DNA from 2 places in the Lysobacter terrae genome. Region 2 is predicted to be linked to the other one. Evidence: predicted binding sites of a transcription regulator. Region 2 holds the regulator's gene; the other holds the start of a gene.
The links. The regulator FliA, encoded in region 2, starts transcription of late flagellar genes. The targets are predictions, from matches to a motif close to TAAAGTTTNNCNNNCNNNGGCCGATAA.
Positions count from the first base shown of each region.

Region 1: the regulator FliA is predicted to act here: its motif matches at 4,251-4,277, upstream of ACYVJ8_RS11910 (GGDEF domain-containing protein).

Region 1 is NZ_BAAGSX010000008.1:28,496-34,976, forward strand. Features, by position in the region: gene ACYVJ8_RS11900 (NHLP-related RiPP peptide) at 161-481, shown strand; gene ACYVJ8_RS11905 (putative peptide modification system cyclase) at 478-3,090, opposite strand; gene ACYVJ8_RS11910 (GGDEF domain-containing protein) at 3,106-4,119, opposite strand; gene aceA (isocitrate lyase) at 4,414-5,709, opposite strand; gene aceB (malate synthase A) at 5,758-6,481, opposite strand, start outside.
Region 2 is NZ_BAAGSX010000001.1:1,045,698-1,052,178, forward strand. Features, by position in the region: gene ACYVJ8_RS05055 (chemotaxis protein CheA) at 1-1,708, opposite strand, end outside; gene ACYVJ8_RS05060 (protein phosphatase CheZ) at 1,713-2,360, opposite strand; gene cheY (chemotaxis response regulator CheY) at 2,357-2,749, opposite strand; gene ACYVJ8_RS05070 (RNA polymerase sigma factor FliA) at 2,805-3,566, opposite strand; gene ACYVJ8_RS05075 (MinD/ParA family protein) at 3,563-4,438, opposite strand; gene ACYVJ8_RS05080 (AAA family ATPase) at 4,425-6,236, opposite strand; gene flhA (flagellar biosynthesis protein FlhA) at 6,274-6,481, opposite strand, start outside.

The DNA.
Region 1 (6,481 bases), on a different contig from region 2:
CAAGGCTCCGAGCTTCAAGTGGCGTGCGGCTTCTTGGCGATCGACCCGCGAACGCCCCAGCACGGCCCTGTGTTCCCGTCACGGGCTTGCCATTGTCCCCAGCCATGGCGGGTGGTTAGATGCCACGGTTGCCCGAACGGGCATGACAGGGGGAATGGGGATGGCTGGACCGAAAAGCGCACCACTGGAGCCGAAGATCATCGAACGGCTTCTCGATTTGCTCAGCGATAGCGACAAGTTCCGGGAGCTGTTCCAGCAGGATCCGGCGGCGGCGTTGGAAATGATCGGCCACGATGTCGGCGATCAGGCGGCGCGTACCGCCCTGGCCTCGCAGCCCGCCATCGCCGGCTGCATGCAAGTAGGCCGGCTCGCTTCCAAGAGCGCCATCCGCGCGGCGCACGCGGAGATCAAAAAGATGCTGCTGGCGGGTCTCGCCCAGACCACGCCCAATCTGGACGCCACGCTGGACTCGTCGGACTAGCGCTGCAAATACTCGGGCAGAGTTCGCGCGGGCCACCGCCGCTCGAACTCTGCCTGGGCCGCGCCGGCTTTTTCCGCCTCGCCCGCACGGGCGAGCAAGCGCGACTGTGTCCGCAGCGCCAGGTTGCTGTCGACTACGTTGAGTGCCTGCAGGCAGTGGCCGCATTCCAGTTCGACGTAAGCCTGCCCGCGGTGGGCCTGCAGCCAGCGCGCCTGCTCCAGGGCCGCGGGCACGTTGCCGGCATCTTCGTAGGCGCGCATCAACACCGCGCGCACCTGGTAGCGCTCGCTGCCGGTCAGGGTGGGTTTTAGCAATCCGATCGCCTTCAAGGGCTGCCCGGCCCGCCGGAACTGCTCGGCCTCGATCGCGAAGACGAGCGAGGCAACGCTGGGAACGGCACGCAGGCTCGGCTTCTTGGCCAGCACCGACAACACCCGCGCGGCGACGTCGGCGTCGTCCATACGCAGGGCCACAAGCGCGGCGGCAGTCGCCAGTTCCGCATCGTCCGCTGCATCCGGATCGAACGGCCGGCCCAATGCGGCCACGGCCGAGTCGGCGGCACTGCGCGCGGCCTGCAGCGCGGCCTCGCGGTCGCCTGCCAGCCAGTTCGCAACGGCGACCGGCAGGTGCAGATAGCGGCTGTCGAATCCGGTTTCGCCCTTCGCCAGGTCGAGCGCGGCGCGCGCGGAAGCTTGCCCTGCCTTCCAGTCGCCGCGGTCGAGGTTCACGCTCGTGCGCTCGATATACGCATAGCGATCGTCGGAAGGAATCTGCCCCAGCCGGCGCTGGGCGGACGCGAAGTTGCGCTGGGCGGCGTCCACCAGCGCGAGCCGCCGCAGACTGCTGCGGTAGCCATGCGCGAGCGCACGCTGGAACGAGCTTGTCGCCTGGCGATAGTCGCCCATCGCCAGGCGCAGACGCCCGACGGTGTCCTCCTGGACCGAAGCGAGCTCATAGCGCGGCGACGTACCCGCGATCGCAAACGGGAGGGCTTCCTTGAAGCGGTTGGCCTGATACAGCCATAGCCCGGCATTGCCTTGTGCGGGCCAATAGTCCGGATAGAGCTGGGCCAGCTCCTGCCACTTCGCCGCGGTCTGCTCGGGCGCATCGAAGTTCGAGGCCCACGCATCCATGTACAGCGCTTCGCGCAGTACCAGGTGGTCGCGCAGCTTCTGCGCCTGCCGCAACGGCGGGATCGCCGCCGGTGCATTCACCACTGCGAACTGCGCACGCATCTGCCCGAGCCACGCCAGCGCGAACTCCGGATCGATCTGCGTCGCGCGTTGGTAGTACTGCAGCGCGCCATGCTGATCTCCCTGTGCATACGCCTTCTGCCCCAGTGCATAGGCGCGCAGTGCATCCAGGTTTTTCGTCGCCACCTGCGGCAGCGGCGCCGAGTCCTTTTCGATCGACTTGACGGCTTCGCCCAGCTTCGCGCGCAGAGCCGCGGTGACGTCGTCGATCGAGTCCAACGTGGAGGTCACGCCCGTCCCTTCGGCCGATTCCGCATAGACGGTGGTCTGGGTGTGCGGATCGATGACTTCGGCACTGACGCGCACGCGTCCACCGACTTCCGCCACCGTCGGCAGGATCACCGCACGCGCGCCGTCGCGCAGCGCGACTTCCGATGCGACCGCGCGGTCGAGCACCGTATCCGGCGCGCGGCGCATGCGGCCGAGGGTGTCGCGCGCCTTCATGTCGCTCAACACGTTGACGTAGCGCGACTGATCCAGGCTGATGCGGAACGCCTGCTCCAGCGAATCGTCCAGCGCACTCTGGCCGGTGAGATTGCGCAGATCGCCGATGACGACCCAGTCGCGCTGGTTGAAGGCGATGGCGGGTTCGGGCCGGGTAATGAACCACGCGCCGAGCACACCGGCCGCCAGTAGCGCGGCTTCCGCGGCCAGTGCAGCGGGGCGCCGCCACAATGGGATGTCGCGCCAGGCTTTCGGGGTATTCGGCGGCATGCGCAGCGGCGCGACGCCGGGTTCGCCGACTTCGAAGATGTGTTGCGGCTCCGGCACACCTTTGAAGCGCCAGCGGCCCCACGCCTTCCACACCAGGTGCTGGCCGCGATCGCCCAGTTCGCGGGCGGCGCGATGCGCCAGCGGCTCAGCAACGGCGGAGAGCAGGATCTGCCCAGGCCGCGCCATCGCCATCAGGCGCGCGGCCATCGGCTTGGCCAGGCCTTCGACTTCCAGCGGCTTGGCGCCGATGCTCACGGCCTCCTCGCTGTTGCGCCAAGTCAGCACCTCGCCGACATGCAATCCCGCGCGGGCGCGCAGGGAGAGGCCGCGCTCCTCGCCCAAGGCGGTCAGGCCACGCACGTAGTCGAGCGCGAATCCCAGGCCATCGATGGGACGCTCGAACAGCAGCAGCAGTCCGTCGGAGCGATCGATCAGGCGCCCGCGCCATTGCTGCTGCAACTGCAGGACGAGGCGGTCATGGGCGCGGAACAGATCGCTGGCCGGACCGTCGCCCAGGCGTTCGACCAGTCCCATCGAATCGACCAGGTCGGTCAGCAGCAGGGTGCGCAATTGCGGCGCGTTGGCCGGTGCGCGCGGCGCAGGTTCGGGCGTGGCGTCGAACATCTCTACCGCGGTATTCATCAGGCCTCAGTCCGTTCAAGCCGTAGCGAGTGCGCTGTCCTGCCACTCCACACGATTACCGCCCAGGCGCTTGGCACGATACAGCGCCGCATCCGCCTGTGCGTACCAGTCGTTCCAGTCGCGCTCGCCGTCGATCAGGCAGGCACCCACGCTGACCGAGCACGCCAGCGGCACTTCGCCCGGCGCCGCGTGACGCGGCACCTGCAGCAGACCGCGGGTGGTGGTGACGATGAAGTCGGCGAAGCCCATGACCGCGTCGCGATTGTCCGCGGCGATCAGCAGGCAAAATTCGTCGCCGCCCAGCCGGCAGGCGATGTCGCCGTCGCTGGCCACCGAACGCAGGATGCTGGCAATGCTCTGCAGTACACGATCGCCGACCAGGTGGCCGTGCTCATCGTTGACCTGCTTGAAGCGGTCGCAATCCACCAGCACCAGGCCGAGCCCCTTGAGCTGGCCGTTGCGGCGGCGTTCGGCCAGATGCTGGGCGAGACCACGCCGGTTGTGCAGGCCGGTGAGTTCGTCGGTACGGATGAGCTCTTCGGTCTGGTTGAGCTGGTGCGCGGTGGCGCGCAAAGAATCCAGAGCTGTCTGCAGATCCTGGTTACGACGGCGCAGCCGCCGGATCAGGCTTTGTTCGTTGAGCACCACGCGCATGATCGCGCGGCGCAGGAAGTGCGAGATCAGCCTCGGATCGTCGTCGACCAGACGCTGGAATTCCTCGTGGCGCAGTTCGATCAATTCGCCGTCGGTGACCGCCACGGCGTCCGCACTGCGGGCGTGATCGCCGATCAGCAGGCCGAGTTCACCGAAGAATTCATAGGGTCCCAGGCGCTTAGAAATCAGGTCGTCGCCGAAGTCGAGATCGACCGCGCCCGTGGCGATCACATACATCGTGGTGCCCAGGTCGCCGCGGCGGAACAGGGTTTCACCGGAGTAACAGCGGCGTACGCGGCCGACTTCGGCGAACAGCGCGTATTCGGCAGGCGTCAGCGCGGCGGCCACCGCATCGGGTGCGGGCGTCGTCGGCATCGAGCTGTCTTGCAGCGACTCCGTCGCCGTCCTGCGCTTCATCCACACGTACCCGGGGCCCTGCGGAGGGGTTGAGAATATCACCCGATCTATAGGACTACGCGGGCAGGAGCGACTGGCGGCCAACGCTAATTGCGGCCGGTGGCGGACAAGGGTTGGCCGCTTGTCGGACGTCCCAGAGCGGGACGATCGCCTCTCCCCGCTTGCGGGGAGAGCTCCCCCTCATCCGCCCTTCCCTCAGCGGGCTATCGCCCGCTTCGACCTTCTCCCCGCAAGCGGGGAGAAGGGAAAACCTTAGGCTGCGGCCTTCTGCTCGTGGAACTGCTCTTCCTCGGTCGAGCCCTTCAGCGCGACCGTCGAGGACTGACCGTTCTGGATCACCTGGGTCACCGCGTCGAAGTAACCGGTGCCGACTTCGCGCTGGTGCTTCACCGCGGTGAAGCCCTTCTCCGCAGCGGCGAATTCAGCTTCCTGCAGCTCGACAAAAGCGCTCATCTGCCGACGCGCATAACCGTGCGCCAGGCTGAACATGCCGTAGTTGAGGCTGTGGAACCCGGCCAGGGTGATGAACTGGAACTTGTAGCCGAGCTTGGCGAGTTCCTTCTGGAAGCGCGCGATCGTCGCGTCGTCCAGATTCTTCTTCCAATTGAAGCTCGGCGAGCAGTTGTACGCCAGCAGCTTGCCCGGATACTTCGCGTGGATCGCCTCGGCGAACTTGCGCGCGAATTCCAGATCCGGTTTGCCGGTCTCGCACCACACCAGGTCGGCGTACGGCGCATAGGCCAGGCCGCGGCTGATCGCCTGATCGAGGCCATTGCGGGTCTTGTAGAAGCCTTCGACCGTGCGCTCGCCGGTGGCGAACGGCTGGTCGTTGGCGTCGACGTCGCTGGTCAGCAGGTCCGCAGCTTCGGCGTCGGTGCGCGCGACGATCAGCGTCGGCACGCCCATCACGTCCGCGGCGAGGCGCGCGGCGACGAGCTTCTCGACCGCTTCGCGCGTGGGCACCAGCACCTTGCCGCCCATGTGCCCGCACTTCTTCACCGAAGCGAGCTGGTCCTCGAAGTGCACGCCGGCGGCGCCCGCTTCGATCATGCCCTTCATCAGTTCAAAGGCATTGAGCACGCCACCGAAGCCGGCCTCGGCGTCGGCCACGATCGGCTGCAGGAAGTCGACGTCGCCGCCGCCTTCCGCATGCTGGATCTGATCGGCGCGCAACAGCGTGTTGTTGATGCGGCGCACGACCTGCGGCACCGAGTTGGCCGGGTACAGCGACTGATCGGGGTACATCTCGCCGGCGATATTGGCGTCGGCGGCGACCTGCCAGCCGGACAGATAGATCGCCTTGAGGCCGGCCTTCACCTGCTGCATCGCCTGATTGCCGGTGAGCGCGCCCAACGCGTTGACGAAGTCCTCGGTGTTCAGCGAATTCCACAGTTTCTCCGCGCCGAGCCGCGCGATCGAATGCTCGATCTGCACAGTGCCGCGCAGGCGCACCACGTCTTCGGCGCTGTACGGGCGGGTGATGCCGGCCCAGCGCGGGTTGGTCTGCCAGTCGTGACGGAGTTGGTCGGCGGAGGCTTGCTTGTTCATGGCGTATCCCTCTGATGCGTGAGCGCGTGGTGGGGGTGTTGCGATGGATCAGTCGAGCCGCGCGTACGCGGGCAGGGTCAGGAACTCTTCGAGCGTGTCGGCGTGGGTGAGGCGGTCGAGCATCCCGATCGCCTCGTTGATGCGGCTGCCGCCGGGCAGCTTGCTGCGATCGCCGAGCTTGCCCGGCAGATTGATGAGTGCGCGTTCGAACAGCGCCAGGTCGACTTCGCTGCCGTCGTCGAGATGCAGGCCCTCGGTATGCAGCCATTGCCACAGCTGCGTGCGCGCGATTTCGGCGGTCGCGGCGTCCTCCATTAGCCAATGGATCGGCACACAACCGTTGCCGTCGAGCCACGCGGCGAGATAGCGCACGCACACTTCGACGTTGTTCTCGAAGCCGGCGCGGGTGATCGAACCGATGCTCGGCTTGATCAGATCGTCGCGAGTGACGATCACTTCCTCGCGGCGCACCTCGTGCTGGTTCGCCTGCGGCATGCGCTCGTCGAAGATCTGCCGCGCCAGCGGAATCAGAGCCGGATGCGCGACCCAGGTGCCGTCGTGCCCGGCGGTCGCTTCGCGCAGCTTGTCGGCGCGGACCTTGGCGAGCGCGGCCTCGTTGGCGGCTTCATCGCCGCTGATCGGGATCTGCGCGGCCATCCCACCCATCGCATGCGCGCCGCGCTTGTGGCAGGTCTGGATCAGCAGTTCCGAATACGCCCGCAGGAACGGCTGCGTCATCGTCACCTGCCCGCGCTCCGGCAGCACCTTGTCG
Region 2 (6,481 bases):
CCAGGCTCGCGCCGGCGTAGCCGGGCAATCCGCGCAAGGTCGGCGGCAGCGCCTTGATCACGACTTCCTCGCGGCCACGCACGCGATCGACGGCGAGGCAATAGCGTTGCTCGCCCGATTGCAACACCACGGCCGTAACCAGCGGCAGGGCGGCAGGCGGCAGGCCCAGCCACTCGCGCAGGCCGAGCAGGGGCGTCGGCTCCTGGCGCAGGTCGAGCATCGGCTGGCCGTCGATCGATAGCGCGGCAGCCGGATCGTGCGTGAGCACTTCCACCACCCGCACCAGCGGCAGGGCGTAGACGTCGCCTTCGATCTCCACCAGCAAGGTCGGCAGGATCGCGAGCGTCAGCGGCACGCGGATGCAGAAGCGACTGCCTGCGCCAACTTCGGAATGGATTTGCACCTGGCCGCTGAGTTCGCGGATCTTGGATTGCACGACGTCCATGCCGACGCCGCGTCCGGACAAGTCGCTGACTTCGTTGCGGGTCGAGAAGCCGGGCAGGAAGATGAGCTGCAGGCACTCCTCGCCGGTCAGGCGCGCGGCGGCCTCGACGGTGATCAGGCCCTTGTCGACGGCGCTGCGGCGGATCTTGTCCGGATCGATGCCGGCGCCGTCGTCGCGCACTTCGATGTTGACGTGGTCGCCTTCCTGCTGCGCGCTCAGGCGCACGCGGCCCTGTTCGGGCTTGCAGGCGCGGCGGCGCACGTCGGGCATTTCGATGCCGTGATCGATCGCATTGCGCACCAGGTGCACCAGCGGATCGGCCAGGGCTTCGACCAGGTTGCGGTCGAGCTCGGTGTCGGCGCCGACGACTTCCAGTTCGACATTCTTCTTCAGTTGCCGGGCGACATCGCGCGCGAGCTTGGGGAAACGCGCGAACACGCGGCCGACCGGTTGCATGCGTGCGGTCATCACCGCCGATTGCAAGCGTGAAGTCGCCACGTCCAGCGCGGCGACGGCACGATCCAGATCGTCGTCGCGCAGCCGCGGGCGGATCGTCTTGAGGCGATTGCGGGCGAGGACGAGTTCGCCCACGAGATTCACCATCGCATCCAGGCGGCGCACGTCGACGCGCACGGTGGCGTCCGCGTCGTGCGGCGTGGCGGCAGGCGCGGCTTTTGGTGTGGCGGGGTGGTCGCTGTGGGGCGCTTGCACGGGCATTGCCGTCGCAGCTGCGGGGGCGGGTGCCGCTGCGGCTTGCAAACCATCGAGCAATGCTTCGAATTCGAGGTCGTCGATGGTTTCGCCGCCTGCGGCGAACCTGGCGATGGCGTCTTCCGCGGCGGCATTCATGTTTGCAGTCGGCATCGCCGGCACAGACGAAGGACGCATGCCGGAGCGCAACGCCGCGATCAATTCCGGCGGCGCCAGATCCAGCGGAGCGCCCGAGGCCACCGCCTGCAACATGTCGCTCAGCAGGTCCAGAGCCTGTTGCGCGCCGTCGAAGGCCGGCGCATCAAGCGGCACCACGCCGCTGCGCGCCGCGTCCAAACGATCCTCGGCCGCATGGCAGATCTGCACCATCGGCACCAGGTCGAGGAAGCCTGCGCCGCCCTTGATCGTGTGGAAGCCGCGGAACACCGCGTTGAGACAGTCGCGATCGGTCGGTACCTGTTCGAGCACGACCATCTGCTCGCCGAGCTGGTCGAGAATTTCGCGCGCCTCGATCAGGAAATCGGCGCAGATGTCGGAAGCCAGAGCGGACACCTGATCACAACCCCAGCGAGGAGAGCAACTGGTTGGCGTCGTCCTGCGTCGTCGCCGGCGCATCGATGCCGGATTGCGACGGACCGAATCCGTGCGAGGACAAATGCAGCGGCTCGGCCGCGATGCTCGCGGACGCGGCTTCGCCCAGGCCTGCGTGCACCGTGCGCACAAGCTGCACGACGCGGCGGATGATCTGGCCGGTGAGATCCTGATAGCCCTGCGCCGCGGTCATTTCCGAGAAGCGGGCGCGGATGCCGGCGATGGTGGCCTCCACGTCCTCGTCGATCGACGTGGCGGGCACGGTGCCGAGCAGCACGCCGCATTCCTGGATGAGATCGAGGGTCTGGTGGCTGGCCACTTCGCTCATCTGCACGACGTGCTCCAGGCGCGCGCAGGCTTCCGGTAGGGCACCGCCCTCGGCCGTGCCGACACCCTGGCCGCCGAGCGCCTGGTCGAGTTCGCGCGCGAGCCGCGCCAGTCCCTGCACCAGCGGCTGCGTGCGCCACTGGATGAGTTCGTCGACATGCGCGCGCCAGCCAGTGCTGTCGTCGGCTTCCAACGCGTCGAGCGCCGCGTGCAGGCACGCGATCACGGCCTGGCGGTCGCCTATGCGATCTTCCTGGCGTCCATCCAGTGCCGGCACCGCATTCACGCCGCGGCTCCCAGGCGCTCGAAGATCTTGCCGAGCTTGTCGCCGAGCGTCGCCGCGGTGAACGGTTTGATGACGTAGCCATTCACGCCGGACTGCGCGGCTTCGATGATCTGTTCGCGCTTGGCTTCGGCGGTGACCATCAGCACGGGGATCTTCGACAGTTGCGAGTCGGAGCGGATCGCCTTGAGCAGGTCGATGCCGGCCATGCCGGGCATGTTCCAGTCGGTGATCACCAGATCGAACGGTCCCTTGCGCAGCTCGACCAGCGCGGTGTTGCCGTCGTCCGCTTCGGCGGTATTGAAGAAGCCCAGGTCGTTGAGCAGGTTCTTGACGATGCGCCGCATGGTCGAGAAGTCGTCGACGATCAGGATGCGGATGTTCTTGTCCATGCGGGGTCTCGTGTAGCGGCTGAAACTGGGTGGGAATGTGGATGGAAGCGAGAGCTCAGACCGGAAGGCCGTCGTCCTCGTCATGGCTGCCGTGCCAATCGCCCAGGCGTGCGCGCAGGCGCACCATGGCCTGGCCGTGGATCTGGCACACGCGCGATTCGCTGACCGACAGCACCGCGCCGATCTCGCGCAGGTTGAGTTCCTGTTCGTAGTACAGCGACAGCACCAGGCGTTCGCGCTCGGGCAGCTTGCCGATGGCGTCGGAAAGCGCCTGGCGGAAGGCGTCGTTCTCGAATGCGCGGGCCGGAGTCGCGGTGGACGCCACGGACAGGCGCGGCTCGCCGTCGTGCTCTTCCATGTGCGCATCCAGGCTCACCAGCTGGCCGCGTGCGGCGTCCTCGACCATGTGGTGGTATTCGTCCAGGCTCACGCCCAGCGCATCGGCGACCTGCTGCGCGGAGGCCGCGTTGCCGGTGCGCTGCTCGATGTCGCGGGTCGCTGCCACCAGATCGCGATAGCGGCGATGCACGGAACGCGGCACCCAGTCGCCGCGGCGGATCTCGTCGATCATCGCGCCGCGGATGCGGATGGACGCGTAGGTCTCGAAGGTGGCGCCCTGGTCGGACTGGAAATTGCGCGCGGCGTCGATCAGGCCGAGCATGCCGGCCTGGACCAGATCATCGATTTCCACGCTGGCCGGCAGGCGCGCGGCGAGGTGATGCGCGATGCGGCGCACCAGCTCGCTGTGCCGCTCGACGATGTCGTGTACGGAGCCTTGTTGGTTGGCGCGGTACTGGGCGGCGGCGCTGGCGTTCATGCGGCGGCGCTCCGGGTGGCGCTGTTCGCCGGGGTCTGGCCGAGCAGGCGCTCGAGGAAGAATTCGACGTGGCCGCGCGGCGCAAGCGGCGACTGCCACTGCCGCGAGCGGCGTGCGATGTCGCGGAAGGCGAGCGCGGACGGGCTGGACGGGAAGGCGTCGACGACGGATTCCTGGCGCTGCACGGCGCGGCGCAGCCACTCATCGCGCGGAATCGCACCGAGATAGCTGAGGGTCACATCGAGGAAGCGTGAGGTGACGCGTTCCAGTTTCTCGAACAGCTGGCGGCCTTCGATCGGATGCTGCACCTGGTTGGCCAGCACCTGCACGCGGGAGACGCCGCGTTCGCGACTGAGCACTTTGATCAGCGCGTAGGCATCGGTGACCGAGGCCGGCTCGTCGCAGACCACGACGACCACATCCTGCGCGGCCTGGCAGAACGTCAGCACGCCGTCGGCGATTCCCGCCGCGTTGTCGACCACCATGGTGTCGATCGCCACGTCGAGTTCGCAGAAGGCATGGACCAGGCCGACGTGCTGTTGCGGCGTCAGCTCGGTCATATGGCGCTTGCCCGAGGCGGCCGGGACGATCATCAGGCCGTTGGGGCCTTCGAGCACGGTGTCGCGCAGCTCGCAGCGGCCGGCGATGACGTCGGCAAGGGTGAAGCGCGGCGACAGCCCGAGCATGACATCGACGTTGGCCAGGCCCAGGTCGGTATCCAACAGCAAGGTGCGCTGGCCGGCGTTGACCAGGGCCGCCGCGAGATTGATCGACACCGACGTCTTGCCCACGCCGCCCTTGCCGCTGGCGACCGCGATCACACGGGGTGCGGCGGTCTGCGCGTTGGTCGGTTGGGAGTCAGGCAAATGCATGGCGATCCTCTATGGCCAAAGGGTTATCGGCAGCACCCGGGGATTTCTCCAGTGCCAGTTTTGGGGCGCGCTCTTCGCTGGAGCGCTGGTTGGCGTGCCGCTCCTGCACCTGCCGCCGCAGCGCGTCGGTGAGCGCGTCGGCGCTGGCGGCGTCCAGGTCGTCGGGCACCTGCTGGCCGCTGCACAGGTAGGCGAGCGGGAGCTCGTTCTGTACCAGCACCGAGAGCGCGGAACCCAGGCGGCCGGATTCGTCCAGCTTGGTGAGCACGGCGCCGTCGGGAGCGGCGGGGCGGTAACGGCGGACGATTTCCGCCAGGTCGTGCGGATGGGCGTTGGCCGGTAGCACCAACAGGCTGCGCAGGCGGCTGGACGAACGCAGCCACAGGATCTGCCGCAGCAGGGCACGGTCGCGCACGCCGTAGCCGGCGGTGTCGACCAGCACGAGCGGGTAGTCGGCCAGTTGATCGAGCGCGCGGCCGAGCGTGTCGCTGCTGTCCGCGTCGCACACGGTCACGCCCAGGCGACGGCCGAGCGCATGCAGTTGTTCGCGCGCACCGGTGCGTTCGCCATCGATGCTCACCAGCGCCACGTCGCGGGCGCGATGGCGGGCGGCGAAGCGCGCGGCCAGCTTGGCCGCGGTGGTGGTCTTGCCCGCGCCGGTCGGACCGACCAGGGCGATCACGCCGCCCTCGTCGATCGGTTCGCTGTGAGTCAGGCGCAGCGTGCGTACCAGCCCGGCGAGCATCGGCTCGTGCACATCGGCCGGGGCGATGCGCGGATCCAGATCGGCGGCCACCGCCTGTGCGATCGCGGTATCGCAGCCCAGGCCGAGCAGGGTTTCGAACGCCTCCGCACGCGCCGGCGAACCGCGCAGACGTTCCAGCGAGAGCTGTTCCATCTGCCGTTCCATCAACTGGCGCATGGTCGCCAGTTCGCGACGCATGGCGAAGATGGCGGGATCGGCTTCGTTGCTGTCCACCGCGACGGCGTGCAGCAGGCGCGGCGCGGAAACGAGGGAGGCCGTCGGCGCGATGGCTTCGCCGGCATCGCAGGCCGCGACGGGCGCCTGGCCGGTCGCGAGCGAAATCAGATAGTCGGCGTCGCTTTCCTTGGGCTCGGCGCGGGCACTCACGCTGTCCGATACCTGGGGCGTCTCGATGACGTCGGACGCGGCGGTATCCGCAGCGACGAGGGTTGCAGCCTGCGGTGCGGCCAGTTCAGCGGGTTGCGCGGGTGCAGGCGGATTGAAGGCCGCCATCATCTCTTCGAAGCGCGTCGCCGGGTCGCTCGGCTTCGGTGCGGCTTCGGCGGGCGCGCTCGGCGCCGGAGCGGAGCCCGCGGTGAGTTCAGCCAAGGTCGGGCCTTCGTCCGCATCCGCTGCATCACCGATGCGAAACATCGCGCGAGCGCGCGACATCAGCGATGGCGTCGCGGAAGCGAACACCGGTGTGGTTGCGGTGGTGGCGATGCATTCGGGCTTGAACACCGCAGCGGCCGCTGCCGCCTTGGGCGCAATGACGGCGTCTGCCACCGGTGCATCGGCGGCCGCGCCCGTGGCCATTGCCGCCGCCTGCGGGCTCAGCTTCACCACCGCAGCAGGCGCAGCGGTTTCCAATGCCGGTGCCGCGGCGCGCAGCGCCTGCGCTACCAGCGCCTCGTCGTAGTCGGTGGCGGCGACGACCTCGATGCCGTCGGCCGTGGCGCGATTGGACAGGATGACCGCATCCGGGCCCTGTTCGTCGCGCACCATGCGCAACGCGGTGCGCATGTCAGGAGCGGTGAAGCGTTTGATTCGCATGGTTACGGGCCGTGATGTCTAGTTCGTGCTTCTTGTTTCAACCGATCGCTCCCACCAACCGCAGCCGCTTGTCCTCCGGCACCTCGCCGTAGGCCAGCACCGACAGCGACGGGATGCTGTGGCGTACCAGCCGGGCGATCGCCGCGCGGATCCCGCCGGGGACCAGCAGCACCGCGGGTTCGCCGCGGCTCTCCTGCCGGGTCACGCAATCGCTGAGGTTCTGGTGCAGCCGCTCGGCGAGTCCG